DNA from 4 places in the Clostridium sp. LIBA-8553 genome. Region 3 is predicted to be linked to each of the others. Evidence: riboswitches for the same ligand, from Rfam matches in the RefSeq annotation. Region 3 holds a riboswitch; each other region holds the start of a gene.
What was found. A riboswitch is a leader RNA that binds a small molecule or an ion and turns the genes downstream of it on or off. The one in region 3 is predicted to bind S-adenosylmethionine.
Positions count from the first base shown of each region.

Region 1: another riboswitch for S-adenosylmethionine. It lies ahead of metF (methylenetetrahydrofolate reductase [NAD(P)H]); the one in region 3 lies ahead of AC2JAQ_RS15565 (O-acetylhomoserine aminocarboxypropyltransferase/cysteine synthase family protein).
Region 2: another riboswitch for S-adenosylmethionine. It lies ahead of metK (methionine adenosyltransferase); the one in region 3 lies ahead of AC2JAQ_RS15565 (O-acetylhomoserine aminocarboxypropyltransferase/cysteine synthase family protein).
Region 4: another riboswitch for S-adenosylmethionine. It lies ahead of AC2JAQ_RS14035 (Na+/H+ antiporter NhaC family protein); the one in region 3 lies ahead of AC2JAQ_RS15565 (O-acetylhomoserine aminocarboxypropyltransferase/cysteine synthase family protein).

Region 1 is NZ_CM173489.1:2,084,440-2,092,723, reverse strand. Features, by position in the region: gene AC2JAQ_RS09240 (alanine/glycine:cation symporter family protein) at 1-1,254, shown strand, start outside; gene AC2JAQ_RS09235 (lysophospholipid acyltransferase family protein) at 1,296-2,024, opposite strand; SAM riboswitch class I at 2,184-2,296, shown strand; gene metF (methylenetetrahydrofolate reductase [NAD(P)H]) at 2,374-3,258, shown strand; gene AC2JAQ_RS09225 (methionine synthase) at 3,281-3,952, shown strand; gene AC2JAQ_RS09220 (homocysteine S-methyltransferase family protein) at 3,945-6,290, shown strand; gene AC2JAQ_RS09215 (homocysteine S-methyltransferase family protein) at 6,314-7,153, shown strand; gene AC2JAQ_RS09210 (GNAT family N-acetyltransferase) at 7,199-7,795, shown strand; gene AC2JAQ_RS09205 (alpha-mannosidase) at 8,112-8,284, shown strand, end outside.
Region 2 is NZ_CM173489.1:2,953,800-2,962,083, forward strand. Features, by position in the region: gene AC2JAQ_RS13190 (hypothetical protein) at 1-219, opposite strand, end outside; gene recD2 (SF1B family DNA helicase RecD2) at 237-2,471, opposite strand; gene nagA (N-acetylglucosamine-6-phosphate deacetylase) at 2,608-3,744, shown strand; gene metK (methionine adenosyltransferase) at 3,869-5,044, opposite strand; SAM riboswitch class I at 5,302-5,408, opposite strand; tRNA gene AC2JAQ_RS13210 (tRNA-Tyr) at 5,485-5,570, opposite strand; tRNA gene AC2JAQ_RS13215 (tRNA-Thr) at 5,576-5,651, opposite strand; tRNA gene AC2JAQ_RS13220 (tRNA-Tyr) at 5,677-5,762, opposite strand; tRNA gene AC2JAQ_RS13225 (tRNA-Thr) at 5,768-5,843, opposite strand; tRNA gene AC2JAQ_RS13230 (tRNA-Val) at 5,862-5,937, opposite strand; tRNA gene AC2JAQ_RS13235 (tRNA-Tyr) at 5,942-6,027, opposite strand; tRNA gene AC2JAQ_RS13240 (tRNA-Thr) at 6,033-6,108, opposite strand; gene AC2JAQ_RS13245 (hypothetical protein) at 6,257-6,940, opposite strand; gene yyaC (spore protease YyaC) at 7,047-7,577, shown strand; gene mreB (rod shape-determining protein MreB) at 7,616-8,284, opposite strand, start outside.
Region 3 is NZ_CM173489.1:3,423,023-3,431,306, reverse strand. Features, by position in the region: gene AC2JAQ_RS15590 (YhgE/Pip family protein) at 1-1,860, shown strand, start outside; gene AC2JAQ_RS15585 (N-6 DNA methylase) at 1,991-3,478, shown strand; gene msrA (peptide-methionine (S)-S-oxide reductase MsrA) at 3,480-3,953, opposite strand; gene AC2JAQ_RS15575 (sugar O-acetyltransferase) at 4,030-4,611, opposite strand; gene AC2JAQ_RS15570 (staygreen family protein) at 4,743-5,525, shown strand; SAM riboswitch class I at 5,616-5,725, shown strand; gene AC2JAQ_RS15565 (O-acetylhomoserine aminocarboxypropyltransferase/cysteine synthase family protein) at 5,862-7,148, shown strand; gene AC2JAQ_RS15560 (homoserine O-acetyltransferase/O-succinyltransferase family protein) at 7,149-8,015, shown strand; gene AC2JAQ_RS15555 (homoserine dehydrogenase) at 8,047-8,284, shown strand, end outside.
Region 4 is NZ_CM173489.1:3,109,001-3,117,284, reverse strand. Features, by position in the region: tRNA gene AC2JAQ_RS14090 (tRNA-Gly) at 1-57, shown strand, start outside; tRNA gene AC2JAQ_RS14085 (tRNA-Gly) at 63-136, shown strand; tRNA gene AC2JAQ_RS14080 (tRNA-Lys) at 181-256, shown strand; gene AC2JAQ_RS14075 (GDSL-type esterase/lipase family protein) at 558-2,459, shown strand; gene AC2JAQ_RS14070 (HNH endonuclease signature motif containing protein) at 2,653-3,057, opposite strand; gene AC2JAQ_RS14065 (hypothetical protein) at 3,248-3,940, shown strand; tRNA gene AC2JAQ_RS14060 (tRNA-Arg) at 4,042-4,118, shown strand; tRNA gene AC2JAQ_RS14055 (tRNA-Gln) at 4,122-4,196, shown strand; tRNA gene AC2JAQ_RS14050 (tRNA-Gly) at 4,268-4,341, shown strand; tRNA gene AC2JAQ_RS14045 (tRNA-Lys) at 4,387-4,462, shown strand; gene AC2JAQ_RS14040 (pyridoxamine kinase) at 4,596-5,438, shown strand; SAM riboswitch class I at 5,516-5,679, shown strand; gene AC2JAQ_RS14035 (Na+/H+ antiporter NhaC family protein) at 5,778-7,091, shown strand; gene ispF (2-C-methyl-D-erythritol 2,4-cyclodiphosphate synthase) at 7,147-7,617, opposite strand; gene AC2JAQ_RS14025 (class D sortase) at 8,024-8,284, shown strand, end outside.

The sequences.
Region 1 (8,284 bases), 1.3 Mb from region 3:
TATGTATTTGGAAAGGATGATGAATCTTCTTGTGATGATGCAGAAGGAGATGTTTCAAGTTTTGGAGCCTTATGTACAGCACTTTCGGCTACAATAGGAACAGGGAACATAGTAGGGGTTGCAACAGCTATAAAAGCTGGAGGACCAGGAGCCTTATTTTGGATGTGGATAGCTGCTTTCTTTGGAATGGCAACTAAATATGCAGAAGGTGTACTTGCTATAAAGTACAGAGTGGTAGATGAAAATGGTCAAATGGCTGGAGGACCAATGTATTATATAAAAAATGGTCTTGGTCTAAATTGGCTAGCAAATATTTTTGCTTTCTTTGGAATTGGTGTAGCCTTGTTAGGAATAGGAACTTTTGGACAAGTTAAATCCATAACAGATGCTGCAAGTATTACATTTAATATTCCAACTGTAATTACAGCAGGAATAGTTACTTTATTAGTTACTTTAGTAACTTTAGGTGGAATAAAGAGAATATCTAGTGTATCAGAAAAGGTTGTTCCTTTAATGGCAGGTCTTTACATATTAGGAGTTTTGATTGTTATAGCTTTTAATTTAGATAAAGTTCCAAATGCCGTAGCAATAATTGTAGAGAGTGCTTTTAATCCTAGAGCGGCCTTAGGCGGAGCTGTGGGAGTTAGTATAATAACTGTTATGAAAAGTGGAATAGCAAGAGGAGTTTTCTCAAATGAAGCTGGCCTTGGAAGTGCTCCAATAGCAGCGGCTGCAGCTAGAACTAAGTCACCAGTTAAGCAAGGACTTATTTCTATGACCGGTACATTTTTTGATACAATTCTTATTTGTACAATGACAGGTATAGTTATAATTCTTACAGGTGCTTATACAGGAAACTTAGAAGGTGCCGCCCTTACAACGCAAGCTTTTGAAATTGGTCTTCCTATTAGTAATATAGGAACATATATAGTTAATATAGGACTTATGTTCTTTGCTTTCACAACAATATTAGGATGGAATTATTACGGAGAAAGATGTGTTGAGTATTTATTTGGAATAAAAGCAATAAAACCATATAGAATATTATATATACTTCTTGTTGCTGTAGGATCATTCTTACCATTAACATTAATATTTATAATAGCTGATATTGTTAATGGATTAATGGCAATTCCAAACCTTGTAGGTATTATTGGACTTAGAGAAGTGGTTATAGAAGAAACAGAGGAATTCTTTAAAGAGAAGGCTCTTAATAAAGATAGTGTTGAATTAGAAGAAACTGTTTTGAATTGATATAAATAAAAAATCCATGAGTAATATACTCATGGATTTTTTTATTTTCCCTCATTAGGAAGTTTGCTTCTAACTATATTTTCAACTTTTTCAGGAAGTTCTGCAATCTCTTCCTTTGTAAGTTTATCAGTATAAACTGGTGGATGAATATAAAGATTTACTTCACCAGGTTTTATAAAATAGTGATTTCCTTCCATTATTTTATATGTTCCATCAATTGTTAAAGGAACTATAGGAGCTTTTGATTTAGTAGCTAATTTAAAACTACCTGCCTTAAATTCTCCCATTTTACTACATTGACTTCTTGTTCCTTCAGGAAAAACAACCATTGAATAACCTTCTTTTAATTGTTTAATTCCTTGTAAAATACAAGCCATTGCTTTTTTTGGATGCTCTCTATCAATAAATATTGCTTTTGAAAGTAGTATCCAATCTTTTAATATAGGCATTTTTTCAAGTTCTTTTTTTGCTATGAATCCTTTTGGTCTATCAATAGAATACATGATAACAGGAATATCCATATTACTTTGGTGGTTACCAACAAAAAGAACAGGTCCTTCAGGAATATTTTCTAAACCTTGAACGTTAACTTTTATTCCGGCATCTTTAAGAAAAGTATGAGCTATCCTTCTACTACATTGATAGATATATTCATCTCTTTCTTCAAGTTTGCCTTCCTCTTCCATTTTATTTATTTTTTTTATATCAGATAAGGATTTTATTAATGTCCAGGCATATCCTTTTCCATACCAATATATAGATCTAAACATATATTTCGCCCCTTTAATATTACTAGTACTAAGTAATATTATAACAGTTTTTAAAAAATATCAAATAGACAAGGATTTTTATAAATTATAATAATAAAAAAAACTTATATATTTACTATTATGGTTTTATATACTATAATTTACCAAAACAGAATATTATTCTTATCAAGAGAGGTGGAGGGACTGGCCCTGTGAAACCCAGCAACCTATAGTATAAATAAATTTTATTCTATAACGGTGCTAAATCCTGCAGGTTTACTGAAAGATAAGTTTTAAAGTTAAGAAAATGAGAGATTTTATGCCTAAAGGATTACTTCCTTTAGGCTTTTTTATTTTTAGGAGGGATTTTATGAATATTAGAGAATTATTTGACAAAAAAGAATTTGTGTTTTCTTTTGAGGTTTTTCCTCCAAAGGAAAGTACGCCAATAGAAAATATATATAGAACTTTAGAAGAGATACAAGAATTAAGACCAGATTTTATAAGTGTAACTTATGGAGCAGGCGGGAATTTTGTAAGCAATAGAACAATAGAATTATCATCAATAATAAAAAACAAATATAATTTAGAAACTTTAGCACATTTAACTTGTATAGGAGCAGAAAAAAAAGATATAGAAAAAACTTTGAGTATATTAAAAAGCAAGGGAATAGAAAATGTATTAGCTTTAAGAGGTGATAAAAGAGAATATATTATATCGGAATATAACTCTTCAATAGATTTAATAAAACATATTGGAGAATATAGAGATATAAATATTGCGGGAGCTTGTTATCCAGAAATTCATCCAGAAGCCATTAATAAAGAGAATGATTTAGAATTTTTAAAAAGAAAAGTTGATGCAGGTGCTAATCACTTAATATCTCAATTATTTTTTGACAATGATATATTTTTTAATTTTCTAGATGCATGTGAAAAAAAAGGAATAGATGTACCTATTCAGGCAGGAATAATGCCTGTAGTTAATAAAAAACAAATAGAGAGAATACTATCTCTTTGTAAGGCCACATTCCCTAAAAAATTTATGAAGATAGTAAATAAGTATGAGTATGACAAGGAAGCTTTAAGGGATGCCGGAATAGCTTATGCAAATGAGCAAATAATAGATTTAATCTCTAGTGGAGTAAGAGGTGTGCATTTATATACAATGAATAATTCATATGTAGCAAAAAATATAGTAAGTGGAACTAAGAATATTATTAATTCAGTAAATAGAAAGGAAAAAATATCTTAAAAGGAGAAAGAATTATATAAATATGAAAATTACTAATATAGATAAAAAAGAAGTACTTAGATATTTGGGTGTAAAAGGAAAGGAAGAAGATTTTGAACTTATAGATAAATGTATTGAGGAATGTAAAGAAATAGTTGATTATAGGGTAACTTATAGAGAATATGGCTTAGAAGAGTATAAAGATAATTTAAAAATATTAGGAACTGAAAAATTTTTAAAGGGAATATCAATAAAAAGGCATTTAAAAGGATGTTATAAAGTTATTTTATTGGGTGTTACCTTAGGGTATGAGGTAGAGAGAGCTATAAATAAATATGAGAAAATTGATTTGTTAAAAGCACTTGTCTTAGATGCTTGTTCTACTGCCGCTATAGAAGAAGTTTGTAACGAAATTGAAGAGGCTATAAAAGAGAGAGTTGAAAGTAGAAATGAGTTCATAAGAGAAAGATTTAGTCCAGGGTATGGAGACTTTTCAATAGAATTTCAAAAAGATTTTTTAGAGCTAATAGATGGGCAAAGAGCAATAGGTTTAAATTTAACGGAAAGTAATATTTTAATACCAAGAAAATCAGTTACAGCAATAATTGGTATAAGTAAATATAGAAATAATCAGGCTTCTATAAGAAGTTGTGATAAATGTAGTTTTTATACAAAGTGCAATTATAGGAAAGGCGGTAAGAGATGTTATGATTAAGATTTTTGATGGGGCTATTGGGACTATGCTTCAAAAGTTAGGATTAAAGCTTGGAGAGAATCCAGAAGTTTTTAATATATATAATGAAGATATTATATATGAAGTTCATAAAAGATATATAGAGGCAGGAGCAAATTTTATAACTACTAATACTTTTGGAGCAAATAGAAAAAAGTTAGTGAATACAGATTTTAAAGTAGAAGAAATTATAACAAAAGCTTTAGAAATAGCAAAGAGAGCTAGAGAGGGAAATGAAGTTAAAATAGCTTTGGATATAGGACCTATAGGAGAGCTTTTAGAGCCTATGGGAACTCTAAGCTTTGATGAGGCCTATGACATATTTAAGGAACAGATTATAGTTGGAGCAGAAAATGGGGCTGATATTATACTTATAGAGACAATGAGTGATTTATATGAAGCTAAAGCAGCTATTTTATCAGCAAAAGAAAATTCTAAATTGCCTGTATTTTGTACTATGAGTTTTGAAAAGAATGGGAGAACTTTTACAGGGTGTATTCCTGAAAGTATGGCTATGACATTAGAGGGATTAGGAGTAGATGCATTAGGGATTAATTGCTCTTTAGGACCTAGAGAAATGGAATCAATAATAAAAAGAATAGTAAAGTCAACTAATAAGGATGTAATAGTACAGGCTAATGCAGGAATGCCTATTATAGATGGAGATAGGACAAGTTATGAAGTTGATAAATATGAATTTTGTGAATATGGAGAAAGATTTGTTTCTTTAGGCGTTAATTATATTGGTGGATGTTGTGGGACTAATCCTGAATATATAGAGGAATTATCAAACAGATTAAAAAAGAAAGAAAGTATAAAAAGAGAGAAAGTTAGTTTAACCGGTGTATGTACACCTTCACTTACTATAAGTGGAAGAGGTGTTTCTGTAATTGGAGAAAGAATAAATCCTACTGGCAAAAAGAGATTTAAAGAGGCTTTAAAGAATAATGACATAGATTATATTGTGAGACAAGCAATTGAACAGGTTGAAGCTGGAGCAAATATTTTAGATGTTAATGTAGGAATTCCAGATATTGATGAAGAAAAAATAATGGTTAAAATAGTAAAGGATCTTCAAAGTGTTTTAGATGTTCCTCTTCAAATAGATTCTTCTAATCCAGAGGTAATAGAAAAGGCGTTAAGGTATTATAATGGTAAATGTATCTTAAATTCAGTAAATGGAGATGAAGAGACTTTAGATATAATACTTCCAATAGTTAAAAAGTATGGAGCTATGGTCATTGGATTGACCTTAAGTAATAAGGGGATACCTAAAACTTGTGAAGAGAAAATAGAAATAGGAAAAAGAATAATAGAGAAGGCTTCTGAATATGGAATCAGTAAAGAAAATATAATTTTAGATCCTCTTATATTAACAGCGGCAACAAATCAAATGGAAGTTAAAGAAACTTTAAGAGCTATTAGAAGAATAAAGAATGAACTTGGAGTTAAGACTACTTTGGGGGTTTCAAATGTTTCCTTTGGACTTCCAGAAAGAGAAAACATAAATGAGGTGTTTTTAGGAATGGCTCTTAATGAAGGATTAGATTTTCCTATAGTTAATCCAAATAAAGAAGGAATAATAAAAGTAATAAGAGGATTTGAACTTCTTTATGGATATGATCAAGGTGCTAATAAGTATGTAAGCTATTATTCTAAGAAAAATAATATTAAGGAAGAAAATTTAAGAGAAAATGGAGAAAATCGTTTAACCTTAAAAGAAATAGTAATAAAGGGATTAAGAGGAGAGGCAAGAAGAAAGACAGAAGAACTTCTTAAAACCATTAAAGGTATGGATATTGTTGATGAGGAATTAATACCTGCTTTAGATATAGTTGGAGCAAAATTTGAAAAGGAAGAGATATTTCTTCCACAGTTAATAGCATCAGCTGAAACGGTTAAGGAATCCTTTGAGGTTATAAAATCAAGTATTGATTTTTCTAAAGAGGACAAAAATAAGGGATGCATAGTATTAGCTACAGTAAAAGGAGATATACATGATATCGGTAAAAATATAGTGAAAGTTATACTAGAAAACTATGGTTATGATATTATTGATTTAGGAAAAAATGTAGAACCAGAAGAAATTTTAAAGGTGTGCATTGAAAAAGATGTTAAATTATTGGGACTAAGTGCTTTAATGACAACAACTTTAAAAAGTATGGAAGAGACAATAAAGAAAGTTAAAGAAAAAGACTTAAAAACTAAAATATTTGTTGGAGGAGCTGTTTTAACAGAGGAATATGCAAAGAAAATAGGAGCAGATTTTTATGCTAAAGATGCTAATAGAGCTGTAGAAATAGCCAAGCAAGTATTTTAAAATTGATTGGAGAAAAGCTTAAGATGAAGAAAGTAGATTTAAAGAAAAATTTAATATTAGCTGATGGAGCTATGGGAACTAGGATTATGGAGTTAGGAGTAAATTTAAAAGAGACTCCTTCAGAACTTTTAAATATTAAGAGGCCTGAATTAATAGAAAAAATTCATAGAGAGTATAGAGAGGCTGGAGCTAACTTAATACTTTCAAATACATTTATGTGCAATGTTATAAATGCAAAGAGAAATAATTATAATTTAGAAGAAGTGATTGAAGCAGGCGTTAATGTTGCTAAAAAAGTATGTGACAATGAAGGATTAGTTGCCTTAGATATAGGTCCTCTTTCATATTATATAGAAGAAACTAATAACGACTTTAAAAAGGTTGTAGAAGAGAATACAGAAAGAATAATTAACGCTTCTAAGAATAACTTTGACTTAATTGTTTTTGAAACTTTAGGAAGCCTAAAAGAAGCAGAATTAGCAATAAAGAAAGCCTTAGACTTAACTGATAAACCAGTTATATGCTCCTTTACTTTAGCTGGAAAAAATGATATTCCTAAATTCATAAAAGAAATGGTTTCAAGTTTGGAGCCTTGTGGAGTAAGTGCCTTAGGAATAAATTGTACAGAGTATGAGGAAGTGTTAAAGGCGTTAGATATTTTAAAAGAAAATACTTCTCTTCCTATTATGATAAAAGCTAATTTAGGAATACCTAAAAAAATAGGAGATGAACTTATATATGAACAAACTCCAGAAGAATTTAGAGATTTTTCTAAAAGGGCTATTGAAAAAGGTGTAAATATAATAGGAGGATGTTGTGGGACAACACCAGAATATATAAGAGCTATTTGTAACTTGATATAGAGTATAAGTTGTAAAATTTTCCAATGATATAATAAGGGGGATAATGTGAGTATTAAAAATCAATTTTTAGAAAATAAAATAGAAAAATTTTTCTTAGAGTTTCCAATTGTTGAAACTAAACGATTTATACTTAAAGAGATAGAAGAAAAGTATAAGGAGAATTTCATTAATTTATTTTCAGATGAAGATGTTATGAAATATTCTGGAACAGAAGTTTCTAATCCGGAAAAACAAGTGGATTTTTATCTAAAAAAAGTTAAAGTAATGTATAAGGAGAAAAAAGTCATAAGGTGGGCTATAGTCAATAAGGAAAGTAAAGAGTTCATTGGAGATATAGGTTTTTATAATATGGATTTTTATTCTAATAATACTGAGATTGGGTATACTGTAGCAAAGAAATTTTGGAGGCAAGGGGTTGCTTCTGAGTGCATTAAAGCTATAGAAAACTTTGCATTTGAAAATTTAAGTATGAATAGAATTGTAGCTATGATCGATAGTAATAATATTTCATCAATTAAACTATTAGAAAAGCTTGGATTTCATAGAGATGGAATATTAAGAGAACATTATTATAATAAGAATAGAGATGAATATATTAATATATGCGTTTATTCAGTTATAAAAAGTGATATAAAAATATAATAAGATTAGAGTAATAAATATTTAAAAGCCGGTAGTTTTAATGATTACTGGCTTTAATTTTTAGCTGTGTTTTAGTTGGGTGTTGATTTTTAGATAGAACCATAAGATAGGTCTTAGGGAATATCTAAAAATTAATATCAGTTTAAAACATAGCTTAATTTTTTTATATACAACTTTGATAAAAAAACAATTAGCTAAAATTAAATAACCTATAAAAAGTCCACTAAACATATAAGATTGAAAATTGAAGAAATGTGTTGTAAACGTATATAATATAGGTATAGGTTAATGAACTTTAGATAAGGAGAGGTTAGACATGAAAAAAGTACATGTAGTTTCACATAGTCATTGGGACAGAGAGTGGTACATACCATTTCAAAAACATAGAGTTAAATTAGTAGATTTTATGGATTCATTAATAGATACATTAGAGAATAATGAGCATTTCAAATATTTCCACTTAGATGGACAAACTATAGCTTTAGATGA
Region 2 (8,284 bases), 470 kb from region 3:
ATTTACTTCTTCACTACTACAGATTTTTCTGCTTTTCCCTACATATAATACTTTTTCACTATTTCTTAAACATTCATTAACTAAATCATATATAAAATTTAAACTTTGATATGGTTCACATATTAAATTTATAAATCTTTCATCACTTTTCACATACCACTTTTTCAATGTATTGCCATACCTATTCTCAATTTTGAAATTATCACCATATAAACTCACATCAAAATCCTCCTAATTTAATCTTGTTCAAAAACATCATTTGATATTACTTCTTTTATTCTCCAATTTAAAGAAGAATAACGTTCCATACTCCTTGTGTTATCAACCATATATTTTAATGCTTTTGGTATTCCAACAACTACTACCATTTCTTTCGCTCTTGTTATTCCTGTATATAATAAATTTCTATTCATAAGTAATGGTGCTCCCATATAAGCTGGTATTATTACTACTGGGAACTCACTTCCTTGACTTTTATGTATAGTAATTGCGTAGGCTAAATCTAATTCATCTAAATACATAAAATCATAAATAACTTTTCTTTCATCATCAAATATTATAGATAATTTTTTCCCTTCTAAATCTATGCTTTCTATAAATCCCATATCTCCATTAAATACTCCAGCACCTTCATGTTCCCCTTTTCCAGCTATTCTAGTCCACTTTAGAGAGTAGTTATTTTTTATTTGCATAACCTTGTCTCCCTCTCTAAATATCATACTTCTAAACTCTTTTTCCTTTTTATATGGAGCTTTTGGATTTAAGACACTTTGTATTTTTTCATTTAAATTTGTAACTCCTAAAACACCTTTTTTCATAGGAACTAAAACCTGAATACTTTTTAACTTATCCCAATTTGAATTAAACTTAGGCAATCTAGTGTTTATTAAATCTATTATTGTATTTAATATTCCTTCTTGAATATCATTTTTTATAAAAAAGAAATCAGTACCTTTTTCATTTAATTTAGGCATTTCTCCCTTATTTATTTTATGTGCATTCACAACAATCATACTTTCTTTTCCCTGTCTGAAAATTTCTTTTAAACGTACAACCTTAGTAAATCCACTCTCTATAAAGTCATTTAAAACATTTCCAGCCCCTACTGATGGAAGCTGATCAACATCACCAACTATTATAAGTCTAGTTCCAACTTTAATAGATTTAAGCAAAGCATTCATAAGTGTTATATCAATCATGGATGCCTCATCTATTATTACTACATCTGCTTCTAATGAATGTTCTTCTGTATTCGTGACAAAAACACTTTCTTCTTTTTCAAAAACTCCCATATCAAGCATTCTATGTATTGTCGTTGCTTCTTTTCCTGTAGACTCACTCATTCTCTTTGCAGCTCTTCCAGTAGGTGCTCCCAAAAGAACTTTTAATCCGCAAGTTTCAAAAATTTCAATTATACACTTTATTATAGTAGTTTTTCCTGTTCCTGGTCCCCCAGTTATTATCTCTATTCCATTTTGAAAAGCACTTATTATAGCATCTTTCTGAGATTCTGCAAAAGTTATATTATTTTTATTTTCAAACTGAGCTATTAAGTGATCTACATCTACATTTATATTTTGAAAATTGCTTATAGCTAAGGTTAAAATTCTATTAGTTATTCCAAGTTCACAATAATAGTTAGGTATTGTGAAAACACCTTCTTTATTATTAACCTTCTCTAACTTTATTTTTCTATCTAAAGCTGCATTCTTTATATTTTCTTCTATTATATCTCCACTTACAGTTAACACATTGCTTGCTTCCTTTATAAGTTCATCCTTAGGCATGAAAGTATGCCCATTTGCACAAAATTCATTTATTACATATCTTATACCACTTTGAATTCTAAAATGAGAATCAATCTCTACTCCTAAACTTCTAGCTATTTTATCAGATGTTTTAAATCCTATTCCTGAAATTTCATCACAAAGTACGTAAGGATTATTCTTAACTGTCTCAACTGAACTAGAACCATATTTTTTATAAATTTTTAAGCATTGATTTACGCTTAATCCGTGAGTTTGTAAAAATATAGTTATATTTTTTAGCTCTCTCTGCTCTTGATAAGATTCAATTATTGTCTCTAACTTTTTCTTACCAATTCCCTCTATTTCTTTTAATCTTTCTATACTATTATCTAAAATATTAAGCGTATCTTCTCCAAATGTATTTACTATCTTTTTAGCTGTGACTGGACCTATTCCTTGTATTATTCCAGAAGATAAATACTTCTCTATTCCATCCTTCGAAGTCGGCAATATCTCTTCACATTCTTCCACCTTAAACTGCTTTCCAAACTGAGAATGATTAACCCAACTTCCTGAAAGTTTTAAATTTTGTCCTTCTCTCACATGTGGTAATACACCAACTGCCGTATGAATATTATTATTTTCTCTAAACTTTATAACTGTATACCCTGTATCAGAGCTTTTAAATACTATACTTTCAACTATTCCATTTAATGCTTCCATATTACCTCCTAAAAGGTTTCTCTTAAATTATTATTACTATTAATTATATCACAATTATTTATTTTAAATCATGAAGCTCATTTTATTGACTTAGTCAAATTTAAATCTTAAGATTATTATGAGGAAGGTGATTCGTATGTTAATAAAAAATTGTAACATAGTATATTTAGATAGAATTGAACCTGGAAATATACTATTAGAAAATGGAAAGATTAAAGCTATAAACCCAAAAGAAGAAACTAATTGTGAAATACTAGATGGACAAGGACTTTATGTATCTCCTGGATTTATAGATGTTCATATACATGGAGCTGGCGGACACGATACTATGGATGGTACTTATGAAGCTATTAATGAAATTTCAAAAGTTATAGTTAAACATGGTACTACTTCATTCTTACCAACAACAATGACAGTAGCTGCTGAAGATGTGTGCAAATCAATGGAAGCTATCCATAAAGCAAAAACTGAAGGTACAGATGGAGCTAATGTTTTAGGAGCTCACTTAGAAGGACCATTCATAAGCCCAAGTGCTATCGGAGCTCAAAACCCAGACTTCTTAATACCTCCAACAAAGGAAAACTTCTATAAGTTAGTTGGAGAAAATGAAGATGACGTTGTTTCAATAACTCTTGCTCCAGAAGTAGATGGTGCTAAAGAACTTACTAAATTCTTAAGTGAAAAAGGTATCGTTGTTTCAATGGGACACACAAAAGCTACTTATGAAGAAGCTATGGAAGGAATAAAATGTGGATGTTCTCATGCTACTCACTTATTTAATGCCATGACACCATTCACTCATAGAGAACCTGGGGTTGTAGGTGCTGTTTTTGATAGTGAAATAACTACAGAAACAATCTCAGATGGTATTCATATATCATACCCAAGTTTAAGAGTTGCATACAAACAAAAAGGAACAGATAAAGTTTTATTAATAACTGATGCCATGATGGCTTGCTGTATGCCTGATGGAATGTATTCTTTAGGTGGTCAAGATGTTGAAGTTAAAGATGGAGCTGCAAGACTATTAAGTGGATCTTTAGCAGGATCAATATTAACTCTAGATGTGGCAGTTAAAAATATCTTTAACAACACTGATTATTCACTTAATGAAGTTATAAAAATGGCTACTTTCAATGGTGCTAAACATTGCAAAGTTGCTGATAGAAAAGGACTAATTAAAGAAGGTTACGACGCCGACTTAATTCTTTTTGATGAAAACATAGATATAAAATATGTAATAGTTAATGGAAAATTAGTTCATAAAGCTTAATAAAAAAACACTTTGGGATACCAAAGTGTTTTTATTTCTTAATTTTAAATATTTAAATATATTATAAAATAAATTCTATAAAAATTAAAAAGCTTAGGAAGAACATCCTAAGCTTTTATTTGTATTAAAGGTATTTTTTTATTTCCTCAACTTTATCTAATTTTTCCCATGGAAGATCTAAGTCTGTTCTTCCAAAATGTCCATAAGCAGCTGTTTGCTTATAGATAGGTCTTCTTAAGTCTAGGTCTCTTATTATAGCACCTGGTCTTAAATCAAATACTTTATTTATTATATTAACTATTTCTTCATCTGATACTTTTCCAGTTCCGAAAGTATCTACTATAATTGATACTGGTCTAGCAACACCAATAGCATACGCAACTTGAACTTCTAATTTATCTGCCACGCCTGCAGCAACTAAGTTTTTAGCCACCCATCTAGCAGCATATGCAGCTGATCTATCAACCTTAGTTGGATCTTTTCCTGAGAAAGCACCACCACCGTGTCTTCCATATCCACCATAAGTATCAACTATGATCTTTCTTCCTGTTAATCCAGCATCACCTTGAGGTCCACCGATAACGAATCTTCCTGTTGGATTTATGTAATACTTAGTATTTTCATCTAATAACTCTGCTGGTATAACAGCTTTTATAACATGTTCCATTAAATCAGCTTGTATTTGCTCTTGAGATACTTCTGGACCATGTTGTGTTGAAATTACTATTGCATCTATTCTAACTGGTTTATCATTTTCATATTCAACAGTAACTTGTGTTTTTCCGTCTGGTCTTAAGTAAGGTAAAGTTCCGTTCTTTCTTACTTCTGTTAATCTTCTTGATAATCTATGAGCCATAGCAATTGGTGCTGGCATATATTCTTCAGTTTCATTAGTAGCAAAACCAAACATCATTCCTTGGTCTCCTGCTCCTACTGCGTCTATATCTATTTTTTCACCAGCTCTTGATTCTAGAGCTTCATCAACTCCCATAGCTATGTCTGATGATTGCTCATCTATTGTAGTCATAACTGAACAAGTTTCACAGTCGAAACCATACTTGGCTCTATCATATCCTATGTTTTTTATAGTTTCTCTAGCTATTTTAGGAATATCAACATAACAGTTAGTTGTTATTTCTCCCATTACCATTACTAATCCTGTAGTAACAGCTGTTTCGCAAGCAACTCTTGCATTTGGATCTTTTTCAAATATAGCATCTAAAACTGCATCTGAAATTTGGTCACATATTTTATCTGGATGTCCTTCAGTAACTGATTCTGATGTAAATAATCTTCTCATGGCTATAACGCTATCTTACTATCTTAAATAAGATAGCCGATTCACCCCTTTCACTTTTTATTTATTTCAACCCTGTTTTTTTAATTATTCATTAAATTATTCTTTCCAACTATCTAAAATAATATCTTTAATCTTTTATTTAAAAAAGTTATATATCTTAATGCGCGCTTTTAAGATATATTTTATTAACAAAAAAATCTCTTCTAAACCTTTAAAAGATTTAAGAAGAGATTCTAGTTATACACTAAATTTATCTTCTCTCATCTTGTAAAGAAAATTCTTTACCGGAATTGGCACCGTGGTGACTTCTCACTGGTTGCCGGGTTTCATAGGGCCTTTTTCCCTCCACCTCTCTGGATAAGAGTATATAAATACTAAATATTCTATTTTATTAAGATATTATTTTAAACAAAGAGACACTATTCTCAAGTGTCTCTTGCTGGTGGTGGAAGAAGGATTCGAACCTTCGAAGTCGTCCGACAACAGATTTACAGTCTGCCCCCTTTGGCCACTCGGGAATTCCACCACATATGGAGCTGATGATCGGACTTGAACCGATAACCTGCTGATTACAAGTCAGCTGCTCTGCCAATTGAGCCACACCAGCATATCAATATTTTGTTTTAAATAAATGGTGGTGGAAGAAGGATTCGAACCTTCGAAGTCGTCCGACAACAGATTTACAGTCTGCCCCCTTTGGCCACTCGGGAATTCCACCACATGTGGAGCTGATGATCGGACTTGAACCGATAACCTGCTGATTACAAGTCAGCTGCTCTGCCAATTGAGCCACACCAGCACATTTATTAATTTTTAATGGTGGTCGCAACAGGGATCGAACCTGTGACCCCCTGCTTGTAAGGCAGGTGCTCTCCCAGCTGAGCTATGCGACCTTATTGGTGGTGGAAGAAGGATTCGAACCTTCGAAGTCGTCCGACAACAGATTTACAGTCTGCCCCCTTTGGCCACTCGGGAATTCCACCACTTATGGAGCTGATGATCGGACTTGAACCGATAACCTGCTGATTACAAGTCAGCTGCTCTGCCAATTGAGCCACACCAGCACATTTATTGTTTTTCTTTGTCGTTTTGGCTCATCGCCAATCGACAAGACTTAGTATATATTGTTATGCTTTTTATTTCAAACTCAATTTCAGGTCATTTCCAGCAATTATGTTAAGTTATTTTCGATTTTCTCAATATATCTTTTATTTACTTCTTTTTTAATTGTATATTTTCTTCAATCAATTCAATATTTATATATGGACTCAATATATCTTTCATTTCCTTGTATTCTTTCTCTTCCAATTTATCCTTTAAGATTCTAAATATATCAACCGCAGCATCAAGCTCATCGCTTCTTTTAATGTGCTCTAATAATATTCCATAGTCTGATATAGATAAATTTTTAGCTATAGATATTAGTTTAAATTTATCCGATTTTGCTATTTTTTTTGGAATTGAGAATTTATCCATTTTAAAAACCTCTTCGCTTTCTTCTTCCAAAGAACTCTCTACATTAAAATTATCCTTACCTTTATTACCTTTATTTTTCTCAATCTCCTTTACAGACTCTTCAATTTTTTCTTCTATAGCCTCTTCTTTTTTTTCTATTTCAGATTCATACTCATCAAAAATATCTCTTTCTTTTGCATCATAATTATTATTTTCATCCAATTTATTATTATTATCTTCTTTTTCTTTTTTTTCTTCAATTTTATTATACTCTTTATTTTTATTACTGTTTTCATCTAAATAATTCTTGCTTTCTTCTTCTATCCTATTAACTTCAAATTTTTGATTGTGTTCAAAATTTAAATTAACAAGGTACAACATAATCCCCATTGTAATTGTAGTAAAAAAAAGTATTAAAAAACTTAAAACCCCTCTATTCATTAATACATTCACCTCCTCTTTTAATAATTGCCACCTAAAATCTTTTTTATACTTCTCTTTAATATTTCTAATTATCCCTTCATATAATTAATCAGGGGGTGAAGCCTTGAAAAAAATAAAAACTTATTACGAACATTATTTAGCATATTATGAAATTTCAAATTTTTTAAAAGATTATATAGATGAAAAAACATTAATAGTATGTATAGGTACAGATAAATGTATAGGTGATTGTTTAGGACCTCTAGTTGGGACTCTATTAAAAGAAAAATTCTTTCCCTTAAATGTATTTGGAACACTTGAATCTCCTATACATGCACTTAATCTCGATAAAAAAATAACTGAAATATTAAAAAATTATCCTGGATATAAAATAGTAGCTATAGATGCCTGTTTAGGAGATTCAAAATCTATTGGAGAAATTCATACTAGAAACGAACCAATACACCCTGGAAAAGGTGTTGGAAAAACTCTTAGAAGCGTTGGCGACACTTCTATTATTGCAATAGTTGATTCATCTGAAAATATAGATTTATTTACTAGTAGACCTATTAGATTAAGCTTCATCTTAGACATGGCTAAAGTTATCGTTGATGCTTTGATACACGCTTATTATTTAAGCACAAAAAAAAATTAACCATATATCTCTTAATATTAAGAGATATATGGTTAATTTTATTCATCAATTAATTTTACTTCTAAATCGTCCATACTTAAGTTTATTTTTTCGAAAGATTTAAGAACCTTTCCAGTTCCCTCAGCTACGCATCTTACAGCATCTTCTGCTACATTAACCTTAACACCAGTTCTTTGCTCAATGAATTTATCTAAACCATTTAGTAAAGCTCCTCCACCAGTCATAAGAATTCCTTCTTCAATTATATCAGCAGCTAATTCTGGTGGTGTTTTTTCAAGAACAGAATGTACAGCTTCACCAATTATACCTACCTCATCTTTTAATGCTACTCTAAGCTCTTCACTATCTACCTTTATAATTCCAGGCAGACCAGTTATTAAATTTCTCCCTTTTACTTCCATTAGTTCATTTCTATTGCCTTTTACAACTGTTGCAACATTTATTTTAAGTTCTTCAGCAGTTCTCTCACCAATCATAAGTCTGTATTTATTTCTAACAAACTTAATTATAGCTTCATCAAATTTATCACCAGCGACCTTTACAGATTCTCTAATAACAATTCCACCTAAAGATATTATAGCAATGTCTGCAGTTCCTCCACCTATATCAACAACCATATGCCCACTAGCCTTTGATATATCTAATCCAGCTCCTATTGCAGCAGCTAATGGTTCTTCTATAAGATATACATTTTTAGCTCCTGCATT
Region 3 (8,284 bases):
GGATTAAATGAAGGTAAGTACTATGCAATGATTGAGATACCTTCAAACTTTTCAGAGGGATTAACAAGTTTAACTACAGGAAATCCTCAGAAACCAGATATAATATATAAGGTAAATGAGAAGACAAATGCCATAGCAAACAAAATAACAGATGTTGCTAAGGATGAAGTTACGAAAGAAATAAAATCTAACTTCGTCGATACAGTAAACAAAGAAGCTTTCAACCTTTTAAATCAATTAGGTGGAAAACTAGAGAGTAATAAACCAGAAATATTACAGATAAGAGATACTTTAGAAAGTGCCAATAGTAGCTTAAAAGAGATTCAAGACTTTGTTCAAAAAGCTAATGGTGATTCAAAGAATTTAAGTACTTACTTATCTAATGTTAAAAGTGATTTACCAAAGGTAACTGAGCAAATAAATAACTTACAAAATACTGTTGAGGCAAGTAAGAGTTTAATAACATCAACTCAACAAACAGTTAGTTCGGTTTCAAATAGTTTTAGTAGCGACGTTATAACAATGCAATCAATGAATCAAGAGTTACAAAGCTTACTTACAAAGCTTAAGGAATTAAGCACATCTATGGATAATTCAAAAATGATTGAGACTGTAGATAAATTAGTTAAATTAACAGATTCATTAAATAAAGTTATAACTAGTAATATAGAATCATTAGAAAAAATTAATGCAGTGAAACCAAATGATGCAATAAGCAATTTAATAAATAAATTAAATAAAACAAAAGATTTAGTAGCAAGTGAAAGAGAACAATTAGTTGCTTTAAAAACAGCTTTATCAAATAATGAGAGTAAAGAAAACATAGCTAAAGCAATAGATTCAATTTCAACTGTAAGCAATGAAATAAGCTCATCTTTAGTGAATGTTTCAAATAGTTTTTATAGCAATGGTATGCCGGCTTTAAATATTATAGGAGATTCATTAAAGGGTGGATTAAATACTGCAAATTCAGTATTAGAGACAACAAAAATTGTTGTTCCTCAATTAAATGCCTTAGCTACATTTGGAATTGCTAGTAGTGATGTTGCTAGCCAACAAGCTGATCAAATAACGAGTAAACTTAGCGAATTCCAAGATGCAATAAGTCAATTAATAGAAAAAACTTCGGATTTAACAGAGGAAAATTTAAATAATATAATTGATATTATGAGTAAGAATCCTGAGGAAATAGCTTCATTTATATCAGCTCCTATATCTGTTAAACAGGAAGATGTATATGATGCAGGAATATTTGGAGTAGGTCTTACACCTTTCTATACTACTTTAGCGATTTGGGTTGGTTCATTATTACTTACATCGTTATTAACAGCTGAATGTGAAGATTTTGAGGACGGAACAAAGCTTAATATTCTTCAAAAACACTTTGGTAAGATGTTATTATTCCTAGTAATATCATTAATTCAATCAGTAATAATTGTTTTAGGAGATATGTTCATATTAGGAATACATCCAGTAAATGTGCCATTAATGTTTGGTTTCGCTATAATTAGTTCCATAGTGTTTACAGTTATAATATTTACACTGGTATCACTGTTTGGAAATATAGGTAAGGCAATAGCCGTAGTTATAATGGTATTCCAAGTAGCAGGGGCTGGTGGTATTTATCCAATACAAACAAATCCTAAAATATTTGGAGTGCTACAGCCATTATGGCCATTTACTTATGCTATAGATGGATTTAGGGAAGCTATAGCAGGTCCAATATGGGATACAGTGGCAAAAGATATGAAAGCATTGGGTATATTCTTATTAATATTCCTTGTTTTATGTGTTCTTAAAAAGCCATTCCACAAAATAACTGAATTTGTAGATCACAAATTTAGAGAATCAGGATTATAGAGTGAAAAGAGTAAAGAGTTAATCTTTACTCTTTTTTTGTTTTAAAAAAATCTCAGTAAATTATAATTAACAAGGAATATATGGTAAAATAAAACAAGGAAAACATTTATTGTTAACAAGAGGTTTTTTTATGGGGAGAAAAGAAAAATGCTTATATAAGCAAGTTGGTATAGAGTATAAAGATATTATTGATGTTAGAGAAATAGGATATTATACTACACCAGCATTTGTTGCAAGATATATAGGAAAAAGGATTATGGAAGTAAACAATCAAGGAAAAACATTATTTGATCCATGTTGTGGAAAGGAAGAACTAACAGATTATTTTAGTGATTTAGGAATAAAAACAATTGGCATGGATTTAATAAAATATAAGAAATATTATAGATGTGAATTTAAAAAGGAGAACTTTATTAAGTACTATTGTCTTAATAAATATAAAGATGAATGGGATTATGATTATTATATTGCTAATCCACCATATAATTGTCATGAAGTAAACTTCATAAGGGATAATAAAGATAAGTTAAGAGAGTACTTTGATGAGGTCGGAGTACATAACATGTATAGCATGTTTATTGCGGCAATAATAGACAAAGCAAAAGAAGGCGCCGTTATTGGTATTATTACTAATGATTCTTTTTTTACAGCAAAAAATCATAAAGGACTTAGAAAGAAGATAATTAAGGAATGTTCTATACAAGAAATAACTATGTGTCCTAGAGAGCTTTTTTATACACAGGGGGCTGATGTCAGGACAAGCATACTGATTTTAAGAAAGGGAACTAAGTATCAAAAAGATATTATTGTAAACAATAGGTCAAAATCCTTGGAAGAGTTTAAGGAATTATTAATGAAAGATACTGAAAAAGAAGAAAAAGAAAGACACTATAGCTTAGATGAAATTATACTGCATAACCAAAAGGATAATTTAGAGTTTATAATAGAGTGTCCTAATGATATAAGAAAATTATTTAATAATACTAGATTAGGAGAAAAATTTAGGTGTGTAACCGGAATTTCTACAGGAAATGATAGAGAATATTTATCTAAATACAAGGAAAATGAATTTAATATTCCTTTTTACAAAAATCCAGGAAAGGATAAGTTTTATACAGATAGAGAGATATATCTTCATGAAGATTTTTTAGAAATAGAAAAAAGAGTTTCGAATTTTAATGTTAGAAATAAAGAAATGTTATATAAGGGTGGAATAACATGTTCATCTATGGGTGTTTCTTTTAATGCTTGTATATTGCCAAAAGAAGCTACTTTTGGAGTTAATCCTAATATAATATGTGAATCGGAGGATGTTTGGTGGTTATTAGCCTACTTAAATTCATCTCTAGTAACTTATCTTGTCAGAGGGGTATTAATAAGAGGCAACATGATAACTTCAGGCTATGTATCTAGGATACCGCTTTTAAATTTTACTAAAGATAAAAAAAACAAGCTTATATATTTAGCAAAAAAAGCGTACAAGCTTAGACAAAAAAACTCTAATATAGAAGAAGAGTTAGATGCCATAGATGAAATAGTTAATCATGTTGCCCAAATATCAGAAAAGTCTAAGGCACTTATTTTAGAATTTAAAAAATATTTAGTTAAAGTCACTTAGTTTAGTCTAGTTTTATATGACAGTAACCATTAGGATTCTTTTTTAGGTATTTTTGATGATATTCTTCAGCTTTATAGTAGTTTTCTAATGGTTTAACTTCTGTTACTACTTTTTTAGAATAAGACTTTTGGATTTCCTCTTTGCTATCTAAAATAGCTTTTAAGTCTGATGGAGTAACATAGTAAATACCGGTTCTATATTGGCTCCCAACGTCATTTCCTTGTTTATTCAATGATGTTGGATCTATTATTGTCCAAAACTTACCTAATAATTCTTTAAGAGATATTATATTCTCATCATAAGTTACAAGGCAAACCTCAGCAAAATAGGTATTTTTAGTACATATTTCTTCATAAGTTGGGTTTTTAGTACGACCATTGGCATAACCAACTTCTGTGTTTATTACACCATTAATTCTTGATAGAAATTCTTCTACACCCCAAAAACAACCACCAGCTAATATAATTTTTTTCATAATAAATCACCTCTATAAATTATTGATTTAAAGTAGGAGTAATATTGGTTATATAGTGTGTAAAAACCTAGTAATATTATTCAATTGTTTTTATTATTTTAGCTGGATTTCCACCTACTACTACGTTATTAGGGACATCTTTAGTCACAACTGCTCCAGATGCTATAACAACATTATTTCCTATAGTAACGCCTGGGTTTATAGTAGCATGTCCTCCTATCCAAACATTATCACCTATTGTTATAGGCTTACCAAATTCAGATTTTTGCCTTTCGATAGGATCTATTGGATGAGTTGCTGTATAAAGATGAACACCAGGGGCAAGGAAACAGTTTTCTCCTATTGTAATTTTACAAACATCAAGCATAACACAATCAAAATTTGCATAGAAATTGTCGCCTACTGATATGTTATATCCATAATCACATTTAAAGTTAGGTTCTATATATATTTTTTCACCAGTTGAACCAAATAGCTCTTTTAAAATATTACTTCTTTCTTTAAATACTTTATCAGCATCTTCTTCATTATCAGGAAGATCTAAATTATTGAATTTTTGAAATAAAATTCTTGCTCTAAATCTACCTTTAGTTAACTCGTTATCTTGAGGATCATAAGGTAATCCCGCTATCATTTTTTCCTTTTCTGTCATAGTCATATATAATTCCTCCATAGTATATTCTCAAGTTCATTTTAGCAATAACTTATGTATTTTTCACCATTTAGGCATAAATATAGTTAAAAATTCATATAATGAATAGCTAATATTATTTTTTGAGGTGTTAGGAAATGTTTGATCCTAAAATGTTAAATTTAGAATTTAGAAATGGAATTAAAGATGAAAATCCAATAGATGGGAGAAAGTATACATTAGTTCATAGTGATGAAACAGGGGAATTGTTTCTGACAACAGCATTAACATATGCATATGATAAAGTGAACTTAATGAGAAGAGATGAAGTTTTTGGTGACTGGAAGAGAATAGATGATAGATTTATTTTAAAGGTATATGTTTATGTTGATGGAATGGGTGGTAGAGAAGAAGCTGCAAAGAGAAATATGATTTTTAGAAAGGAGTTGCCTTTAGCTTTATCAGCAATAAGATATGGTGATAGAAAGTTCTTAGAAGATCATAATGAATTATTAAATAGCAGCGTAATAGTAAGATTCATATCTGCTTATGAAGAGTTTAATAAAGTTGAAAACTATGGAACCATTAATGATTATAGTGTTAGAATGGAGTCTAATAACAATATGGAAAAGACTTATATGGAAGAAAGTATTTTTAATGATAAGGATCCTTTAGTAAATGAATTTATAGTTACTCTTTTAAATCCATACATCAAGGAAGAGATTATAAAGTTATATAAAAACGATATGTATTATTGTTTGAAAGATGTACAAGTTTTAGAGCTAATTAAGGCTAGAACAGATAATAAATGTGAATTTAATTATAAAATTTATATTGGAGTTAAAGTTGGGGAAGTGCAACCAGTATATAATAATCTTATAATTGAATTTTTAGTAACACCTAATAAAGTTACAACTATAAGCGTTAAAAACCCTAGATAAATAAAATTTAATGTTTAAATTTTATAATAATATTGCAAATATCAATTTAATACACTATAATTGGTTTTAAATTAAAAAATGAGTATATATCTTTTATTAAGAATGGTGGAGGGACTGGCCCTATGAAGCCTAGCAACAGCTGATTATCATAAATCAGAATTGTGCTAAATCCTGCAAGGAGAAATCCTGAGAGATAAGAGATTATAGAGAGATTTGTGTGATTTTTTATTATGCATTTAGAGCTATTTCTTTGTCTTAAGGACTAAGAAATAGCTTTTATTTTTGGGGATAATTATTTAATAAAAGAGAATGAGCTAAGAAGAAGGGGGCTTTAAAATGAGTAAAAATTTTAGTAAGGATACATTATGTATAAGAGGAGGATTTAATCCTAAAGCGGGAGATCCAGTAACACAGCCATTAGTACAAAGTACATCATATAAGTTTGAAAGTTGTGATCAAGTAGCTAATCTTTTTGATTTAAAAGAGGCTGGACATATATACACCAGAATAAGTAATCCAACAGTTAGCAATTTAGAAGAAAAATTTTTGGCACTAGAAGGTGGTGTAGGTGCAGTATCAGTATCGTCTGGACAATCTGCAGTATTATTAGCCGTTTTGAATATTTGTAAGGCTGGAGAACATATAGTAGTTTTATCAACTGTTTATGGAGGAACATTTAATCTTTTAGGAACTACTTTAAAAAATTTAGGTATAGAGGCTACTTTTATATCACCAGATTGTAGTGAAGAGGAGTTGGAAAAAAGTATAAAGGATAATACTAAGCTTATAATTGGGGAAAGCTTAGGAAATCCGTCTTTGAGAGTTTTAGATATGAAAAAATTCTCTAAGGTTGCTAAGTCAAATAGAATTCCATTAATAATTGATAATACAGTTGCAACATCATATTTATTTAACCCTCTAGAGCATGGAGCTAATATAGTTATTCATTCAACTAGTAAGTATTCAGATGGTCATTCATTAGCTCTTGGCGGAATAATTGTTGATGGAGGAAACTTTAATTGGGATAATGGAAAGTTTTCATGTTTGGTTGAACCAGATGAAAGTTATCATGGTCTTAAGTATGTTGAAACTTTTGGGGAAGCGGCTTATATAACTAAGCTTAGAGTCACCTTACTTAGAGATTTAGGATGCACAACAAGTCCATTTAATGCTTACTTAACCAATATAGGTTTAGAAACATTACATCTTAGAATGGAAAGACATAGTTCAAATGCTTTAACATTAGCTAGATTCTTGGAAAAAAATGAAAATGTAACTTGGGTTGACTATCCTCTTTTAGAATCTCATAAAGATTATGATCTAGCTAGAGAATACTTTACGAAGGGTGCTTCTGGTCTTTTATCTTTTGGAATAAAAGGAGGAAGAGAGGCTGCTAAGAAGTTTATAGATAACTTACAGTTAGCTCAGTTAGTAGTTCACTTAGGAGATGTTAGAACTACTCTTTTACATCCAGCTAGTACAACACATAGACAGCTTTCTTCAGAGGATTTAATAAAAGCAGGGGTAACTGAAGATTTAATTAGGGTTTCTGTGGGAATAGAAGGAATAGAAGATATAATAAAAGATTTTGAGCAAGCTTTTAGTAAATTAGGTGATGAATAAATGAGTTTATTTTTTAAATCATTAGAACTTGAGGGGATAAAAATATTAGGTTTTAATGAGGTATTCTCTCAGAAGGAGTGCAAAAAGAAGAGAAAAAGAATAGGGGTTTTAAATTTAATGCCAGTAAAAGGAGAAACAGAGGCTCACATATTAAATATGCTATATAAGTGTGGAGAAGATTTAGATATTGATTTTATAAGGCTAGAATCACATAAATCAAAACATACCTCTGAAGAGTATTTAGAGAAAAACTATACAACCTTTAATGAGGTTAAGAAAGAGTTAGATGGAATGATTATGACTGGGGCTCCTTTAGAGAAGTTAGACTTTAGTGAAGTGTTATATATTAAAGAGTTAATTGAGATTTTGGATTACTTAAGAAAATATGGGAAGAAAACTCTATATATTTGTTGGGGAGCACAGGTAGCCTTAAGTCATTTTTATGGAATTAGAAAAGTTGTTTTAGATAACAAAGTTTTTGGAGTTTTTTCACATGAAATACTTCAAGAAGAAGATATTTTAAATGGAATAGAAAATGGATTTAAGGCACCACATTCAAGATATTCAACTTTAAATAAGGAAGATGTTTTAAAAAATAAAAATATTGAGGTTTTGGCTGAAAATGAGCTAGGGGAATTTAGCTTTTTAAAAGGAAAAAATAATGATTACTATATATTAGGACATTTAGAGTATGGTAAAGATGTGCTAAAAAAGGAGTATTTAAGAGATAAAGCTAAAGGAGAATTTATAGAGGTTCCTACAAATTATTTCCAAGGAAATGATGAAAGTAAGGATATAATATTTTCTTGGGAAAAAACTGCTGAAAGAATATATAAGAATTGGATTCAGAGTATAGCATTTAATTAAGCAATAAGCATATTTTAAGGGGGAATATTTTATGAAGAGTATAAAAATTGCATTACTTGGGCTAGGTAATGTGGGCAGTGGAGTTTGGAAGATATTTAATGCTAATAAAGAGGAGATTGTGAAACGGTCAGGTTACAATATTGAAATTAGCAAAATATTAGTTAGAGATATCAATAAGAAGAGATGTGTTGATGTTCCAAAGGAACTTTTAACTACAGACTATAATGATATTTTGAGTGATGATGATATTAAGATTGTTGTTGAACTTA
Region 4 (8,284 bases), 310 kb from region 3:
TAGAGTGTCACCTTGCCAAGGTGAAAGTTGCGGGTTCGAGTCCCGTCTTCCGCTCCACTTATGCGGGTGTAGTTCAATGGTAGAACACCAGCCTTCCAAGCTGGATACCCGGGTTCGATTCCCGGTACCCGCTCCATTTTTTTTAGTTTAACTGTAAAATTATTTAAAAAAACACAATATGCACCATTAGCTCAGTTGGTAGAGCACCTGACTCTTAATCAGGGAGTCCAGGGTTCGAATCCCTGATGGTGCACCAAGCATCGATTTATAATCGATGCTTTTTTATTTTACAATAGATTTTTAGGAGACTTCATAATTTTATTGAAGTCTTTTTTATTGAAATTAAATTTCTATAGTTTGATTAGTAAATATAATTTTTAGCATATTAATATTTTTCTGGTAATAAACATATAAGGGGATATAATTAATTAAATAGTAATCTACAAAATATGTAATTAGTTTGTAGATAATTAAGTTCTGAAGAAATATTATTTTTAGTTAAAGTAAAATGATATTATAAATTAAAATTAGAGGATAAAAAGAAAGAGGGAATTAGAATGATTAGAGGTGATAAAGGGTTAAATATTGTGTTTACTGGAGATAGTATAACTCATGGACCACTTCATACTAAAGGATATAGAAGTTATACAGAACATTTTAGAGAAAGATTAAAAGAGAAATTTAAAAACGAGAATATTATGGTTTTTAATACTGGGGTGTCAGGAGCTACAACTAGAGACATAATAAATGACTTTCATATCTGTGTTAATATATACGATCCAGATATTGTTTTTATAATGCTTGGAATGAATGATTCATCAAATCAAATAGTTTCTTTAGAAGAGTATAGAAGCAATATAATAGAACTTATTAATAAAGTTAGAGAATTTGGGGCAATACCAATTCTTCAAACAAGTAATACAATAAAAATGGATTTAAGTAGGAAAAGTCTTAAATTTTATATGGAGGTTATTAGAGAGATTGCTAGTGAAAAGAATGTAATGTTGATGGATCATTATAGTCATTGGGAGGAACTAGAAAAAGAGAATCCTAATCTTAAAAATGAGCTTCTTAATGATTTAATACATCCTAATGAAAAAGGGCATTTAGAAATAGTTAAATTTATTTTTAAGGAATTAGATATTTTTGATGAAGATAGTTATACCTGCAATTTAAGTTATCCAATAAAAGTAGAAAATGACTTGGGAAGGAGAGTTGATACTACTTATTATCCTAGTTATGAAGGGGTAGAGGGAAAGAAAAGTTTGGTAAGTTATAAGATAGAGAAAATGTTTAGTGGAGATTTTATAGATAAATCAAAGGATTTAAATAAAGTTAGTAATTTAGAAAAGGGATCTATAGTTTCAAGGTTTAAAGTTGAAAATAATAGAAATAATCAAACAATATTAAGTTTTTTTGATTCAAGAGATGATGATAGTAATCTTATTTTAGCTATAAATAATGGGAAAATTCATTTCTCAGTTAGAGAGAAGGGGGTTTTTTCAATAAATATAACTACTTCAAAAGGTGGATATAATGATGGAATGTGGCATACTCTTGCAATAGATGTAAGGGATCATGGAACAAAAATATATGTAGATGGAGAATTAATTAATAGTAAATTGAATAAAGGATTTTTTAAGAACATAAGTAATGCAAATTCCTTTAATATAGGACGAAATCTAGATAATAAAGATTATGAAGAAGGGTTCTATTATGGACATATATCTTATATTGATATATATGAGGAAAATTTATCTCAGGAAGAATTAATTAAGTCTACTAAAGAAAATTTCAATGATAATTTAGAATCTATGACAAACTTAATAAATGAAGATGAAAAGGGAGTATGGGTATTTTGGGGAGATAGAGATACAACTGGCAAAGGAAATACCTTTGGTTATAAAAACTATGTTGAATATGTAGAAGAAAGAATTAGGTGGGAATTAAATGATGGAAGCATAAATAAGAGAGAAAGGTTTATGATTAACTCTGGTATAGAAGAGGCTAATTCAGAGTATTTAATGAATAATTTTGAATATTTAGTATCAAAATACAATCCTAAAGCTGTTTTTATTATGATTGGAGGATATGAAAAAATTACTCCAGAAGAATTTAAACAGAATTTAATTCATATAATAGGCAAAATTAAAAGTATAAACTCCATACCTGTTTTGCAAAGTCCAATAAAAAATGAAAGAAATATAGAGGAATATATAAAAGCTATAAGAGAGGTTGCTAAGGAAGAAGAAATATTGTTAATAGATCATTATAAATATTGGTATAAATTAAGTAAAGGTCAAGAATTACTTCAAAAATCATGGCTAGTAGAAGGAAGTCCTAATCATAGGGGACATTTAGAAATTGCTAAGAAGATTTTGAAGGATTTAAGAATCTATAATTATAATAGTTTAACATGTGGGTTTACAATAGAAACACCATGGGATAAATCACTTTAAGATGTTAAAAGTTAGTTGTTTAAAGTAATTAGTAATTATAAAAAAATTAGTTAGAATGCAAAATAAGGGGATAAAATTTTAACTTGTTTAAAAAAAGAAAAAGATAGCTTTATTTCATGAGGAAGATTAAATAATTAGTAATTAATATAAAATAAAGCTGTATCAAAACTGGATTAGTCTTGATACAGCTTTTTTATATACAACTTATTGCTTTTTGCAATATGAAATCTTCTATATATTCTTCTGAATAAACTTTTTTGCCCATAAGATTAAATATTAATTCATCCTTAGAATATCCTTCTTTATAACGCTTTAGGTTCTTAGTTAATTTTTTTAAGGAACCTGGTGTAAGTCCTAGCATAGTTTTTATATCATTACCAGTATAAAAACTTTTTATGAAGAGCTCATTAAGTTTATTCTGCATTTCAAGTTTATAATTTAAATCAACAACCTTATCTCTATGAGGGCTACATTTAGAACGGTGATGTTTCTTACACAAATATTTATAGTTTAGTTTAAAGTCTAGACCACCCTCTGATTTATGAACTATGTGATGAACATCAGCGTAATTACCACAAATCTCACAACAATAAGACATATAATCCTCCTTAATTTGATATACCCATTTATAGTATTAAAATAGCATAAAAAAATAGTTTAATCAATATAAGCAAGCTTTTTTAGATGTATACGAGGGTATATAAAGAAATTTAGGATTTTTTACACTTTGATGTTAAAAAAAGTTAGCAATATAATTAAATTATAAAGTATATAAAGGGGGTTTTAAGATGCGTAACTTATTTCGTCAAAGATTAAAAAAAGAAGAAAATCCCGAGAAATATTGGGGTGAATTAATAAGAAAAAATGAAACCCTAAAAGGAAGAATGTTCAAAGATGAACCTATAACTGAAGACACAAAGTATCTACATTATGTAATATTCAACAGACATGTTGGATTTCAAAATGTCTGGGTAATGGTACCTAATTATAATAGCCTAATACAATTTATACAATATGTCTTTATGCCAGAGGCTTATTATAAATGGGTTGAAGGAAAAAGAAAATTAGTAACACATATTCCATCGATTGATGTTGAAAAAATTATTTCTATAATAAAGAGTAAAGCAACAGAAGAAGATAGAGAAAAAATGAAAAATGACATTTTAGCATTAAGGAAGTTAAATGGATACAATGCTGAAAATGGAATGAGAAAATTAAAAATATTCTGTAGTAGATTTAATAACAATTGGATCGGAGATAAGGATGAATTTTTATACTTAAAAGTCTTCAATAATGCTGAAGAATTAGGTAGATTTGTAGTTGAAACTAATTTACAAACTGATTGTGAAGATTGCTATGAAAAAACTATAGGAATGACTACAGAAGAGTGGTTTAAAGTTTGTAGAAATGCTCATAAAAATAAAGATGATGAAGAAAGATTTAAAACCGTATTATTTAAGTACTTGGAAGATATTGTTTAAAATTAAATTCGCTTAGTATTAATAAAAATATAAAATAAATTCAAAAAAATGTTGACAATTTTTAAATAATTATGTATAATAATTTTTGTTGATTCAAGTTTGTATCTTTAGCTCAGCTGGATAGAGCAACGGCCTTCTAAGCCGTGGGTCAGGGGTTCGAATCCCTTAAGGTACACCATGTTGGGATATCGCCAAGCGGTAAGGCAACGGACTTTGACTCCGTCATTCGCAGGTTCGAATCCTGCTATCCCAGCCATTTTTTTGAATGATGAATCAAAAAAATACTTGACAACGTGTTAACATTGTGTTAACATATAAACATACCAAGCGGGTGTAGTTCAATGGTAGAACACCAGCCTTCCAAGCTGGATACCCGGGTTCGATTCCCGGTACCCGCTCCATTTTTTTAAGAGTTTACTGTAAAATTATCTTAAAAAATACAATATGCACCATTAGCTCAGTTGGTAGAGCACCTGACTCTTAATCAGGGAGTCCAGGGTTCGAATCCCTGATGGTGCACCAAGCATCGCTTATATAGCGATGCTTTTTTATTTTATTTTAAAATATATCGATACATTTGATATAAGAAAAATTAATTAATATAATACTATGTAACAAGAATTATATTTAGATCGGATTTTGAAGGGAGATAAAAATGAAACCTATGAATAAAATTGCTGCTATACATGATATTTCATGTTATGGGAGAGCAGCTTTAGCAACAATAATTCCTATATTATCTTCAATGGGTAATCAAGTATGTCCACTTCCAACTGCGGTTTTATCAACACATACAGACGGATTTGGAAAACCTGCAATTAGAGATTTAAGTAATTTTATATATGAAACTAAGAAGCATTGGAAAAAGCTTAACTTAGATTTTCAATGTATTTATAGTGGGTATTTAGCAGATCCTAATCAAGTTAAATTTGTAGAGGAATTTATAAAAGAATTTAAAGAAGAAGATACTTTAGTTGTTATAGATCCAGTTATGGCTGATAATGGCAAGCTATATGATGCAATGAGCGAAAAAATGATTGAAGAGATGAGAATTTTAATTAAAAATGCAGATATAATAACTCCTAATATTACAGAAGCTACTTTACTTCTAGGAGAAGAGTATAAAGAAAACTTAAATGAAGATGAAATAAAAGAATATTTAATAGGGTTAGGTAATTTAGGACCTAAAATAAGTATAATAACAAGTGTACCAAGTTCAAAGGGAAATGAATATATTGATACTGTACTGTATGATAAACAGGAAAATATGTTCTACACTTATTCTCATAAAAAAATAAATGCATTTTATTGTGGAACTGGAGATGCCTTTGCGTCTTTGTTAATAGGATGGATACTAAGAGGAGAATGTGATGAAAAAGCATTAGAAAAAGCATGCAACTTTATAGCGGAAGCAATAGAATATAGTGAAAAATTTGATTATCCACCTAATGAAGGAATATTGCTTGAAAGTTTGTTATATAAATTAGTAAGTAAATAAATTGTTAAAAACCATATAAATTAAATTGACAAAGTAATTTTGGCGTGTTAGTATTAGTAAAAAATAAAATTTAATAAATCTTATCAAGAGAGGTGGAGGGACTGGCCCTGTGAAACCCAGCAACCGGTAATTCTTTGCGGTTAAACAATACTGATTTAAAAAAAGTTTAAGTCAGTAATATTTTGTTATGCAAAGATTTATAGCGGTGCTAAATCCTGCGGTAGAAACTGAGAGATAAGAATAAGAATCTGTGAGAATAATAACTTCTATCCTAGGATAGAAGTTTTTTATTTTGTAGGATAAAAGAGAGATTTATTAAATAGATTAGGAGGAGAGAAAATGAAAAAAGGAAAGTTTTCAGCTTTATTGCCATTAATAATTTTTGTATCTATTTACTTGGGAACTTCATTAGTAATGAAAGATTTCTACTCTGTATCTGTTTTAGTTCCAGGAATAATAGCAGCATTAGTTGGAATTTTTATGAATAGAAAAAGAGGGCTTGAGAAGAACATAGAAATATTCTGTAAGGGAGCAGGAAATAGCAATATAATTTTAATGTGTTTAATCTTTATATTAGCAGGAGCTTTCGCAGAAGTAGCTAAGAATATGGGAGCTGTAGAATCAACGGTAAATTTAGGGCTAACAATATTACCTAAAAACATATTGGTAGCAGGAATATTTGTAATATCATCATTTATAGCTATATCATTAGGAACATCAATGGGAACAATAGCTGCCATAGTACCAATAGCTATGGGAATCGCAGATAAAACTAATATAGCATTACCTCTTATAGTTGGGGCAGTAGTAGGTGGAGCTATGTTTGGAGACAACCTATCAATGATTTCTGATACAACAATAGCAGCAACAAAAACTCAGGGATGTGAGATGAGAGATAAGTTTAGAATAAACTTTAAAGTTATATTACCAGCAGCTGTTTTAGTAATTGTATTATACACATTCTTAGGAAGTGGATCTAATACTTCAGTTGGACAATATGATTATAATTTAATAAAGGTTATACCATACTTAGGAATTTTAATAGCAGCATTAATGGGGGGGAATGTAATTGCTATACTAGCAGGAGGAATAGTACTAGCAGGAGGAATTGGATTCTTTACTGGATCAATGGACTTAAAGGTATTCTTTAACTCTATATCAGCTGGGGTAGCTGGAATGAGCGAACTTATATTAATTTCAATAATAATTGGGGGAATTGTTGAGATAATAAAGGAAAATGGCGGTATAGACTATGTACTAAACTTAGTTACTAAGAGAATCAATGGAAAAAAAGGAGCTGAATTTGGTATTGGTTTATTAGTAAGTTTAGTTGATGCATGTACTGCAAATAATACAATTGCTATTGTTACAGTTGGACCTTTAGCAAAAGATATTTCAAATAAATATAACTTAGATTCAAAAAGAGTTGCAGGGATATTAGATATGTTTTCGTGTGCAGTTCAGGGAATAATCCCATATGGAGCACAGTTAATGTCAGCGGCGGCTTTAACAGGATTAAGTTCATTTGAAATAATGAAATTCTTATTTTATCCATATTTAATGGGAATAAGTGCAATAATATTTATAGCATTTTTCCAAAAGAAAGAGAATACTGAAACAAGTGAGGAATTAGATGTTGCAGTAACTCAATAAAGTATAAAAAGAGTATATAGCTTCTAATGTTAAGGAAGTTATATACTCTTTCTTTTTATTTCGTTAAAAGACAGATGCTTTGAGAAGAAATTCCTTCACCTGAGCCAGTAAAGCCAAGACCTTCTTCTGTTGTTGCTTTAACATTTATTTGGTTTATATTTATATTTAATGCTTTTGCTATATTTTCTCTCATTGTAGCTATATGAGGGGCCATTTTTGGCTTCTGAGCTATTATTGTTGCATCTATATTTGATATTTTATAATTATTTTTATATATAAGTTCACCAACAAATTCAAGAAGCTTTATGCTATTTGCTCCCTTATATTTAGGATCAGTATCTGGGAAATGCTTGCCTATATCACCTAAAGCTGCAGCACCTAAAAGTGAATCCATTATTGCATGTAATAAAACATCAGCATCTGAGTGACCTAAAAGTCCCTTTTCATAAGGAATGTTAACTCCTCCTAAAATTAAATCTCTATTTTCAACTAGTTTATGGACATCATATCCCATTCCGATTCTCATCTTTATCACCTCTTAAAAATATTTATCATTACAATGAAAGTCACCATAATTTCTATGGTTTTATTATATATAATTATTATTATGTTATCAAAGAGTAGTAATCTTTATTATAGTCTAATAAATAATAAAAATAAATTTGTAACATAAAGAGTGTAATATATAATTAAAATGTAAATAAATTAAGGAATTCAAATTTTGAAAAAGATGTATTTACTGTATAAAAATTTATATAGATATGATATATGCTATGGTATAATAAATTAAGATTTAACTAAAGAGAATAATTACTATTGCTTTTAAATGTTTAAATTTATATAAAAGTAGTATTTTAAGGCTTAAATTAAAAGTATTTAGTAAGTAGCATTATAATAAAAGGGAAAATTGAATAGAAAGGATGTATTGAGAAGTGTGGGGGAAAATTAAAAATGTTTTAGGTATTCTTTTAATTGTTGCAGGGATATCTCTTATTGGGTTAACAATCTGGATGAAGTATGATACTTATAAACAACAACAAGCTGTTTTGGATAGTTTTAAGAATCTAACTTTTGATGTTCCAGAAGGGGAAAGTCAAAATGATGAGGCAACTTTGGAAGAAGAGAATGAAAGTATTAAAGTTGAAAATAGTGAAACTAAAGAGAATAAAAAACCAGGAAAGGCACAACTTGAA